Regions from separate parts of the Trichocoleus sp. Lan genome, predicted to be linked through region 1. Evidence: predicted binding sites of a transcription regulator. Region 1 holds the regulator's gene; the other holds the start of a gene.

Evidence for each region. Region 1 encodes NtcA, which controls nitrogen genes in cyanobacteria. Its sites were predicted from a motif close to TTTGTANNNNNNNNTACAAA; they were not measured.
Region 2: the regulator NtcA is predicted to act here: its motif matches at 2,233-2,252, upstream of NDA03_RS02670 (P-II family nitrogen regulator).

The regions. Positions count from the first base shown of each region.
Region 1 is NZ_JAMPKA010000003.1:146,041-151,056, forward strand. It holds gene NDA03_RS03675 (WG repeat-containing protein) at 1-1,007, shown strand, start outside; gene hisB (imidazoleglycerol-phosphate dehydratase HisB) at 1,138-1,782, opposite strand; gene fabI (enoyl-ACP reductase FabI) at 1,936-2,712, opposite strand; gene ntcA (global nitrogen regulator NtcA) at 3,092-3,763, shown strand; gene NDA03_RS03695 (DUF3084 domain-containing protein) at 4,011-5,016, shown strand, end outside.
Region 2 is NZ_JAMPKA010000002.1:268,453-273,468, forward strand. It holds gene NDA03_RS02655 (hypothetical protein) at 1-96, opposite strand, end outside; gene thiD (bifunctional hydroxymethylpyrimidine kinase/phosphomethylpyrimidine kinase) at 370-1,197, shown strand; gene NDA03_RS02665 (hypothetical protein) at 1,351-1,980, shown strand; gene NDA03_RS02670 (P-II family nitrogen regulator) at 2,361-2,699, shown strand; gene rdgB (RdgB/HAM1 family non-canonical purine NTP pyrophosphatase) at 2,862-3,443, opposite strand; gene NDA03_RS02680 (hypothetical protein) at 3,706-5,016, shown strand, end outside.

The sequences.
Region 1 (5,016 bases):
AAGTTAATTTTGATGCAACTGAGGGACAAGCCCGTAATTCGCAAATAGTCATCCCGCTTAAATTTAGCTGGGCTGATTCATTTTCAGAAGAGCTAGCAGCAGTCAAAATAGACGGCCAATGGGGCTATCTTGATAATAAAGGCAACTTCGCAATCAAACCTCAATTTGATAATGCCGAATCTTTTTTCCAAGGGTTAGCGGCTATCAAACTAAAGAACAAGTGGGGCTATATCAATAAGAGTAGCAACTTAGTCATTAAACCAAAATATGATTTGGCTAAGAATTTTTCTCAAGGGCTGGCAGCGGTAAAGATAGATGGAAAGTGGGGATATATTGATAAGAAAGGCAACTTGGTAATTAACCCAAAATTTGATATTGCTGAATCTTTTTCTATAAGCGATCGTACTGCGTTAGCGCTGGCGGCGGTAGAAATCGGTAAAAAGTGGGGCTATATCGGCAAGAAAGGCAACTTCGTCATTCAGCCCCAGTTTGATGTTGCTGAATCTTTTTCTATAAGCGATCGCACTGAATCAGCCCTAGGACTCGCGCCAGTCAAAAAAGACAACAAATGGGGCTATATCGATAATCGGGGAGACGTTATTGTTCCGTTGGAATTTGAGGAAGCTAAGTTTTTTTCGGAAGGACTAGCAGTGATATCCAGTAATAATAAGTGGGGCTATATTGACAAAATGGGATATCTTGTTATTCCACTCCAATTTGATTGGGCTGGGGACTTTTCTCAAGGGCTGGCGGGCATAACGATAGACACTAAGGTAGGCTATATTGACAAGGCAAGCAATGTTGTCATTCCCCCACAATTTGATAATATTTATAACTTTTCAGAAGACCTAGCAGCGGTAAAGAACGGCGACAAATGGGGCTATATCAATAAGAGTGGCAAATTCGTAATTAAACCCCAATTTGATAGCGCTCAATCTTTTTCGCAAGGGCTAGCAAAAGTTAAGATTGGCAATAAATATGGCTATATCCGCAAACCTCTTCCATAAGTTCTCATTTCTGAAGACATAGAAGAATTGAGAGTCAGTGGTCGCGGAAACTTCAGCAGAATGAAGCGAGAGCCTGGTGAGGATTTCCCCGGCTCTCGTTGCCTTTATCGGAGTGTATTTGCAAGGAAACCTATAACACGCCTTTAGAACTGGGGATCGTACCGCCACGACGGGGATCAACTTCGATTGCCATGCGGAGCGATCGCGCAAACGCTTTGAACGTCGCTTCAATAATGTGGTGCGAATTAATTCCATCTAGTTGGCGAATGTGCAGCGTCATCTGGCTGTGATTGACCAACGCCACAAAAAATTCCCGCACCAGCTGGGTGTCATAAGTCCCGACTCGCTGAGTGGGAATCTCTAAGCCATAACTCAGATGAGGACGTCCGGAAAAATCTAACGCTACCTGAACCAACGCTTCATCGAGAGGGGCGAGGAAATTCCCAAATCGGACAATTCCTTTGCGATCGCCCAGTGCTTGATGCAACGCCATTCCTAGGGTAATTCCCACATCTTCATTGGTATGGTGGTCATCAATTTCCAAGTCTCCCGTCGCGGCTACATCCAAATCAATCAGGCTGTGAGAGGCGATTTGATGCAGCATATGGTCTAAAAACGGAATGCCGGTTTTGGCATTGCAAGTGCCATTCCCGTCTAATTTGACGGTGACGATGACATCCGTTTCGCCCGTCTTGCGGGGAACCCTTGCCATGCGAGGAGACAAAAGCTGTTCAATGCTTGGAGAAGGTGTAAATTGGCGATCGCGTGCCTGCATCGCAGATGCTCACTCAAGAAAATAAAGTTAAGTTTATTATCCTACGTTACTGAGCATCTGGGAGACGCGAAAGCCTTAAAAATGCAAAATTAAAAATTAAAAATTAGCAGAATCTTTGCTTTTTAATTTTTAATTTTTAATGTTTGATTCTTTTTACATCCCCATAATCTCGTATCCCGCATCGACATACAGCACCTGACCTGTAATGCCACTTGCCAAATCGCTACACAAGAAAGCAGCCGCATTTCCCACTTCTTTCTGAGTTACAGTGCGTCGCAGCGGTGCTACTTCCTCAACGTGATGGATCATATCCAGGATGCCACCTACCGCCGACGATGCCAAAGTGCGGATGGGACCTGCCGAAATTGCATTCACGCGAATATTCTGTGGACCTAATTCAGATGCCAGGTAACGGACACTCATTTCCAATCCAGACTTGGCAATTCCCATGACGTTGTAGTTGGGGATCACCTTAACGCCGCCTAGATAAGTCAGCGTGACAATGCTGCCACCTTCTGTCATCAGTGGTTTTGCTGACCCAGCAAGTTGCACCAGAGAATAGGTACTAATTTCTAGAGCTTGGGTGAAGCCAGCGCGGGTAGTGTTGCTAAAATCACCTGATAAATCTTCCTTGTTCGCAAAAGCAAGACAATGGATCAGGATGTCTAGCTTGCCCCACTTATCGCGGATGGCGTCAAATGTAGACTGAATTTGGGTCTCATTCTGGACATCGCAGGGTAAAAATAAGCTGGGGTTGAGGGGTTCTACCAACTCTGCCACTTTTTTTTCAAAGCGGCCTCGGTCGTCTGGCAGGTAAGTCACTCCTAGATTCGCACCCGCTTGGTGCAGTTGCTGAGCAATCCCCCAGGCGATCGATCGATTGTTGGCAATGCCGGTGACAAGGGCGTTTTTTCCGGTTAAATCTAGCATAAATGTCGATTTTGAAGGCAATATTAGAGGATATCCGATTTAGGGGAGTATTCAAGATCGCGATCGCCCGGAGCAAGGCTGTCTAGTACGGGTAAGGAGCGTGCCTCCTTACTCACCATGCATCCCACCCGATAGCGCAGATACTGTCAAGATATCAACATTTTCCGTCATAATCTTACTTGCCTTGAGCAGGGAGAGAACTAAAGAAGGTAGCCGGGGAAACTACTTTAAAATTTTGTATCAAATAGCACAAAAACCGCTTGGAAGTCAGTTTATCTGTGTCTAATGTCAGAAAACTCTCATAGTTGTTTTGCTATGGTTAAAGTTCCTCCGACAGAAAGTTGCAGAAGTCTGTAGGGCAGCATTTAGGAAAAAGGAAGTGGCAGTGACGCAAGATAGACCGCTAGCAGCTGTGTTCCGTCAACTGGGAGGTGGGGCGTTTCCACCCGTGGTGGAAACTTTTGAGCGGGGCAAGACGATCTTTTTCCCAGGAGACCCGGCTGAACGGGTATACTTTTTGCTCAAAGGTGCAGTAAAGCTGTCTCGCGTGTATGAAGCTGGGGAAGAAATTACCGTGGCGCTGCTGCGAGAAAACAGCGTTTTTGGAGTACTGTCCTTAATTACAGGGCATCGTTCGGATCGGTTTTATCACGCTGTAGCATTTACGCCAGTGGAGCTGCTTTCGGCACCGATCGATCAGGTAGAGCAATCGCTCAAGGATAATCCGGAGCTATCGATGTTGATGCTGCGAGGGCTTTCTTCGCGCATTTTGCAAACAGAAATGATGATTGAGACATTAGCTCACCGAGATATGGGATCGCGCTTGGTGAGTTTTCTATTGATTCTGTGCCGTGATTTTGGCGTTCCTACCGCCAATGGAATTACGATCGATCTGAAGCTTTCTCATCAAGCGATCGCAGAAGCAATCGGCTCCACCAGGGTAACTGTCACCCGCTTACTGGGAGATTTGCGGGAGGAAAAAATGATTTCTATCCACAAGAAAAAAATTACGGTACACAACCCAGTTACACTGAGTCAGCAGTTTACTTGAAAACAGCTAGAGGCTCTCGTCAGGTTGTAGGTTAGGTTGTTGGTTAAAACGGCATGGTAGCGCGAGCAGGTTATCCAGTTTTAACATTTAGTCGGGAGTTGAGTTAAAAGGTGTCAGGTTTTAAGCGGATAGTTTTCAACCTTCCAACCTTTAACCTTTCCGATTTCACCTTCGATCTTTAATTCCTGTTAACCCTTTCTCTAGCCTGCGATGCGATAGGCTGTAACTGGAATGACTGTAGCAGACAATGACCGACAGTGCGCTCTTCCTGATTTTGTCTATTTTAGTGTTGGGAAGCGTCATCGCAACGGTAGGCGATCGCATTGGCACGCGCGTGGGAAAAGCACGCCTGTCGTTGTTCAATCTGCGTCCCCGCAAAACAGCTGTTTTGGTAACGATTCTGACAGGGCTAACGATTTCTGCCTCAACACTAACAATCATCTTCGCGACCAGCGAACAATTGCGGATTGGAGTTTTTAGACTCCAAGAAGTGCAGAAAAAACTCAAGACAGCAAGTAAGGATATTGCTAAAGCGAACGAGCAGAAACGGAAAACCGAAAGCGAACTTGCTAAAACCGCCGCCCAAAAAGAGCAAGTAGAGAAGGAACTCGCTCAAGCTCGCACCCAGCAATCTGTCGCTCAGCAGCGCTTAGATGCGATTAATCGATCTTTGGCAGCTGCGCTGGCTAAACAAGGCCAGACGGAGGCGCAACTAAATCAGACTCAAAGCGAACTGACCCGGGTTGCCAGCAGCTTTCAGCAAACCCAAAAACAGCTTACATCTGTCTCAGGGCAAGCCAAGACGCTACGTTCCGAAATCCAACAACTTCAAGCAGAACGCCAAGAACTCCTCCAGCAGCGAAATCAAGTCAGAGCTGAAATTACTGAATTCAAAGCGAAAGTGACTCAGCGCGACCAAAAAATTGCCCAGCAAGACCGAGCAATTAGCCAACGCGATGAGCAAATTCTCAAGCGGGATCAAGCCCTTGTCGAACTTGATGAGAAACTTGCTGCCTTTCGGAAGAGCCTGAGCGATCGCGATGAGCAAATTGCCCAGCGAGACAAAGCCTTATCTCTACTTGACAACAAAATTTCTCAACGAGATGAGGTGATTGCCCAGCGAGAAAATCGCCTTAAAGAACTCGAAAAACAACAAGCTTCCCTAGAGCAGGAAGTGGCAACCTTAGAACAGTATTACCAGTCTTATCAAACTTTGCGTCAGGGTAGTCTGGCACTGCTGCGCGGTCAGGTTC
Region 2 (5,016 bases), on a different contig from region 1:
GGTAGAAGTTCCGAAGCCAATGATTACCTGTCCCAAAAGTGGGAAGACTTGACTGATTACGGGAGCGATCGCTACATCCACGCTCTTACGCCGCATTAATTTCCCCTCCTAAACTGGAAATCAGTGCGGCTCATCGTTTATTTCCTCTGATTAGGCCTTTGCACCTAACCCCGCTCTACCCGCTTCTCACAGGCAACCTTATAATAATTAGCCGATTCGTCGGCTAATTAGAAATTGAGCACTATCAGATTTGCAGCGATTTGTAAAATCTAATTATTCAACTCAATTTAGGTTAGTTTCATCAAAATTTAGAGTAATAGTAATTGTTATTAGTCCTTAATTTGCGAGTATTACTAATTACCGATTCCTATGACCGTTACAAACCCTTCAAGCGTACCTGTTGCTCTAACAATTGCCGGTTCCGATAGCGGCGGCGGTGCTGGCATTCAAGCCGATTTACGGACCTTCGCCTTTCACTGCGTTCACGGCACCAGTGCCATTACTTGCGTGACAGCGCAGAATACGCTGGGAGTCACGCGGGTGGATGCTTTACCGACAGCAGCAATTGTCGCCCAGATTGAGGCTGTGGTGACGGATATTGGCGTCCAAGCAGCGAAAACGGGGATGTTGCTGAATGGGGAGATTATTGCGGCTGTAGCGCAAGCTGTGGAAGCTTTCAAACTGAAGAACTTAGTCGTCGATCCCGTCATGGTATCGCGCACAGGTGCCCAGCTGATTGACAATGACGCTGTGGCAACGTTGCGGGATGTCTTAATCCCTAAAGCAGCGATTGTGACCCCCAACCGCTACGAAGCTCAATTACTGAGCGGGTTGCCGATTCATACCTTGGATGATATGCGCTCTGCTGCCCAACGCATTTATCATTTGGGAGGTGGGCCATCTGTATTAGTGAAAGGAGGCGGCATGGAGGGAAATCTACGCGGCATCGATATCTGGTTTGATGGGCACCATCTGGAAACGTTAAAAACCGCTACTGTAGAGACAACAAACACTCACGGCACGGGGTGTACGCTCAGTAGCGCGATCGCGGCTAATCTATCCCTGGGCAAAGATCGGTGGTCTGCGGTTCAAAAAGCCAAGGATTACGTCACTACTGCTCTAAAATACGCTTTAGCCATTGGTCAGGGTCAGGGTCCAGTGGGACACTTTTTCCCCCTCCTACAATCGGAGAATTAAAACAATCGGAGAATACAAAGGTTATAGCAATGACACCGTAAAGATCGATTGGGGCATATTCCTAGTTGATTAAATAGCAAATTTGTTAAAAAATGGCTGTCAGAGTCGCCTCACTTTCCATTATTGTTGCCTTACCAAACTTAAACTAAATCCATGATGTCTAATCCCTCGACCCGCTCGCCAATGCAAAATGCTTATATTTCTGAGCAGACTCCCCAAAGCCCAATGAATACCTACCGTCCCTCAGTGCCAATTTCGGTTTACAAAGAACTCTCAGCAGAGTTACAAACAGCGCAAGCGATGCTGGACTCGCTGAATTCCCAAAATCAGCAGTTAGCTAAAGAAAATCAACAGCTGCGCCAAGAAATCGAAAAAGTTGTTCAGTCAGCTTTGCACGCACAACAGGTAGTTACTTCGTTTCCCTCCGGGAGCCGAGTTGAAGTTCCCCCTCCCCCCATTGAACCGGAAATTCGGACTGCACCAAACGCAACACCTAAGCGGCGTCCTCCGCAGCCTCCTCGTCCTCCTCGTTCGGCTGCGATCGCTCCGCCAGTGGAAGTTATACCCCCTCCCCCGCCCAAAGCTGAACCAGCACCACTAGCTGATTTTTCAGAAAGCTTGGTAATCGAACAGGAAGAAGGTCGGTATCGTCGCCCAACTCAGCCAGAGCGTTCCGCAGATGTGAGTGGCTGGTGGTTAATCATCGTCATCTTTTTGATTGTGGCGACAGCGTTTGGTACTGGCTTTTTGATTGTGCGTCCGCTTTTGAATAATAGTCGTTAAGCTTGCTGGTTGACGGCTGAAAGATTGACTCTGCTAGAGTCGGAAGAACCGGGTGCATTTGCCTGGAACAACCGCTTTGATACAAGTCGGGGCAAATATTTTCAAACCCGCGCATCTTCACTGTACTGTTTAGTCAACGCTGTCTAGTCAACTGTCCAGTCACATCTGTCAAGTTAACGAGTCAGTGATATCCAGCAAAACCCGTTAGTTAGGGTTGGCACAATGGATGCCTCTAGTGGGAGTGAAGAGCAATATGTATCATATAATACAAAAAACTTTGTTTGAGCAGTGATAAAACATAGCCGCCGCTTTACGAGTACCTTTGGTTGTACAAATTGATTGTACAGATCAAATCCAGAACGAACTGAGGAGTTAGAAGCTTGAAAAAAGTTGAAGCGATTATCCGGCCTTTTAAACTCGACGAAGTTAAAATTGCGCTAGTCAACGCGGGAATTGTAGGAATGACCGTTTCTGAAGTCCGAGGATTTGGGCGGCAGAAAGGCCAAACCGAACGCTATCGCGGTTCCGAGTACACGGTTGAGTTTCTGCAAAAACTTAAAGTAGAGATCGTTGTTGAAGATAGCCAGGTTGATATGGTGATTGAGAAAATCATTGCCGCTGCCCGAACGGGTGAAATCGGTGATGGTAAGATTTTTGTCAGCCCGGTAGAGCAGGTCATCAGAATTCGGACGGGGGAAAAGAATCTGGAAGCTGTCTAAGTTAGGACTGAGGGCTGAGGACTGAGTCATCAGGACTGAGGACTGAGGACTGAAGGCTGAGTCATCAAGGCTAGAGGTCAGGAGTAATAAAAAATCAGAAATTAGAATTTTTGGCGATCGCAAAATTCTGATTTCTGGTTGCTGGATTTCTAACTTCTGGACTCAATCCTCAGTCTTTAACGTCTGTAGCTGGGGTAAGAGAATTTTAAAAGCTTGACCGCGATGGCTCCACTGGCGCTTCAACTCAGGAGTCATTTCCGCAAAGGTCATTTGCTCTTTGGGAACGTAAAAAATCGGATCGTAGCCGAATCCTCCCGTACCGCGAGGGGCGTGGAGAATTTCGCCGCGGCAGACTCCTTCGGCTTGCAGGGCGATCGCGCCATCGGGACGAGCGATCGCGATCGCACAAACAAATTGCGCTTCCCGATTCAGTTCGTTGCCGAGTTCATTCAACAGGCGTTCAATTCGATCGGGGTCGGTTTTGCCGTAACGCGCGGAATAAATACCGGGTGCACCCTCTAAGGCGTCTACTTCCAAGCCAGAATCATCTGCGAGCGCCCACTCTCCAGTCGCCTGTGCCACCTGGGATGCCTTCAGACAAGCGTTAGCCATGAAGGTGTCACCCGACTCCTCAATCTCCAGTTCCTCTGGCTTCAGGGTCAGTTCCCAGCCAAATCCGCTTAAATATGTCTGCATCTCTCGCAGCTTACCTGGATTTCCCGTAGCGACTACCAACACAGTCATCGCGATCGCTCCCTTGCTGAAATAAATAAACGCCTACACGATTATAGAAACCTGTTTTTGCAGAAGTTAAATTTTTTGGCTGGCGATCGCTATCTGAAACTTGTAAAAAATCACCCATTCAGGTGAACGAAACAGCGGAACTAACTCGCACGATAGCAGCGTCAAGCGTTTTATCTGCTATATGCATTCGATGAGCGTTGGAGTGCCGCTCGTCTCACCTAACACGCTCTCCGCTTGCAAAAACAACTCTATTGAGGTTTCTATGAGACAGATTTTCAAAAACCACTCCAAAGCCGTAAACCCCGGTGAAACAGTTCACCAGTCCGAGCGAATTTTTGCCGTTTTAGTTCTAACTGGCGTCCTGTCTTTAGGCGCAGGTCTGACACTGTTAGAAACCGCATTTGCTGCCCCAGCCAGACTTTCTGAGTCTATCACCAGACTGGTTAAGGTTAAAGACCAGAAAGTGGGGCAAAATCTTGACCGTAAGCAAGCGAATCGCTTACCACCTCGAATTGCTAACGCTGTTCGTCAAGATTTGTCGCGTCAAACTGGCATCGCTCCGGGAAAGCTCAAGATTACTCAGTTTAGTCAGGAAACTTGGAACGATGGCTGTTTGGGACTTCCGAAATCGGGTGAATTTTGTACCCAAGCATTAGTTCCCGGTTGGCGCGTTGTCGTGTCTAGCAGTAATAAAACTTGGGTTTATCACACCAATTCTACAGGGCAAGTTTTACGCTTAGAAAAGTCGAATACTCCTGCCAGTAACATCCCCGCAAACTTCCCCAAATCAGTTGCCAATGCTGTTATCGCCGATGCCTCCACGCAGTTGGGTTTGCCGGTCAACCAGATTCGCGTCGTCCAAGCAGAACAAAAAACCTGGCCTGATGCGTGTCTAGGGATTTACGCACCTGATATTTTGTGTGCGCCAGCGACAGTAGAAGGGTGGCAGGTGACGGTAGAAGCAAGCGGAAAACGCTTGGTCTATCGCACGAATGCAGCTGGTTCTGTAGTGAAGGTGGATCAACTCGCGAGTTTGCCGAATTCCGTTCGAGATGCAGTCTTAAGGGAAGCTTCCAGACAGTTCAAAGTGCCCACTACCGAACTGAGCATCGTTCAAGCTCAACAGTACAATTGGGATAGCTGTCTGGGTTTGGGCGGTATTAACGAGAGTTGTCTTACTAATGCAATACCTGGGTGGCAGGTAACTGTACAAAGCAAGCTACAACTGTTGGTTTATCACACCAACAGCGATGGTTCCATTATTAAGTTCAATCAAGCAGCAAGTAAACTAAGCGATGCTGGCATCCTCAAGCCGACGCCAATCCCGACTAGCGAACTACCACCATCCTTAGATAAAAATGTGGTGTTTCGAGCGATTGCCAGTGGCGGTTTTACTGGCAGAACCTACGAAACTGTTTTATTGAATGACGGAAGCTTGATGCGGGTTCGCATCGGCGATGCTAATGACTCCGAACGTAGCGTTCTCCGCATTCCTGTGCAACAGGTACGACAGTTTCAGCAAATGCTAGAACGGCAGCAATTTGCCCAATTTAAGAACCTAAGCTACCCAGCA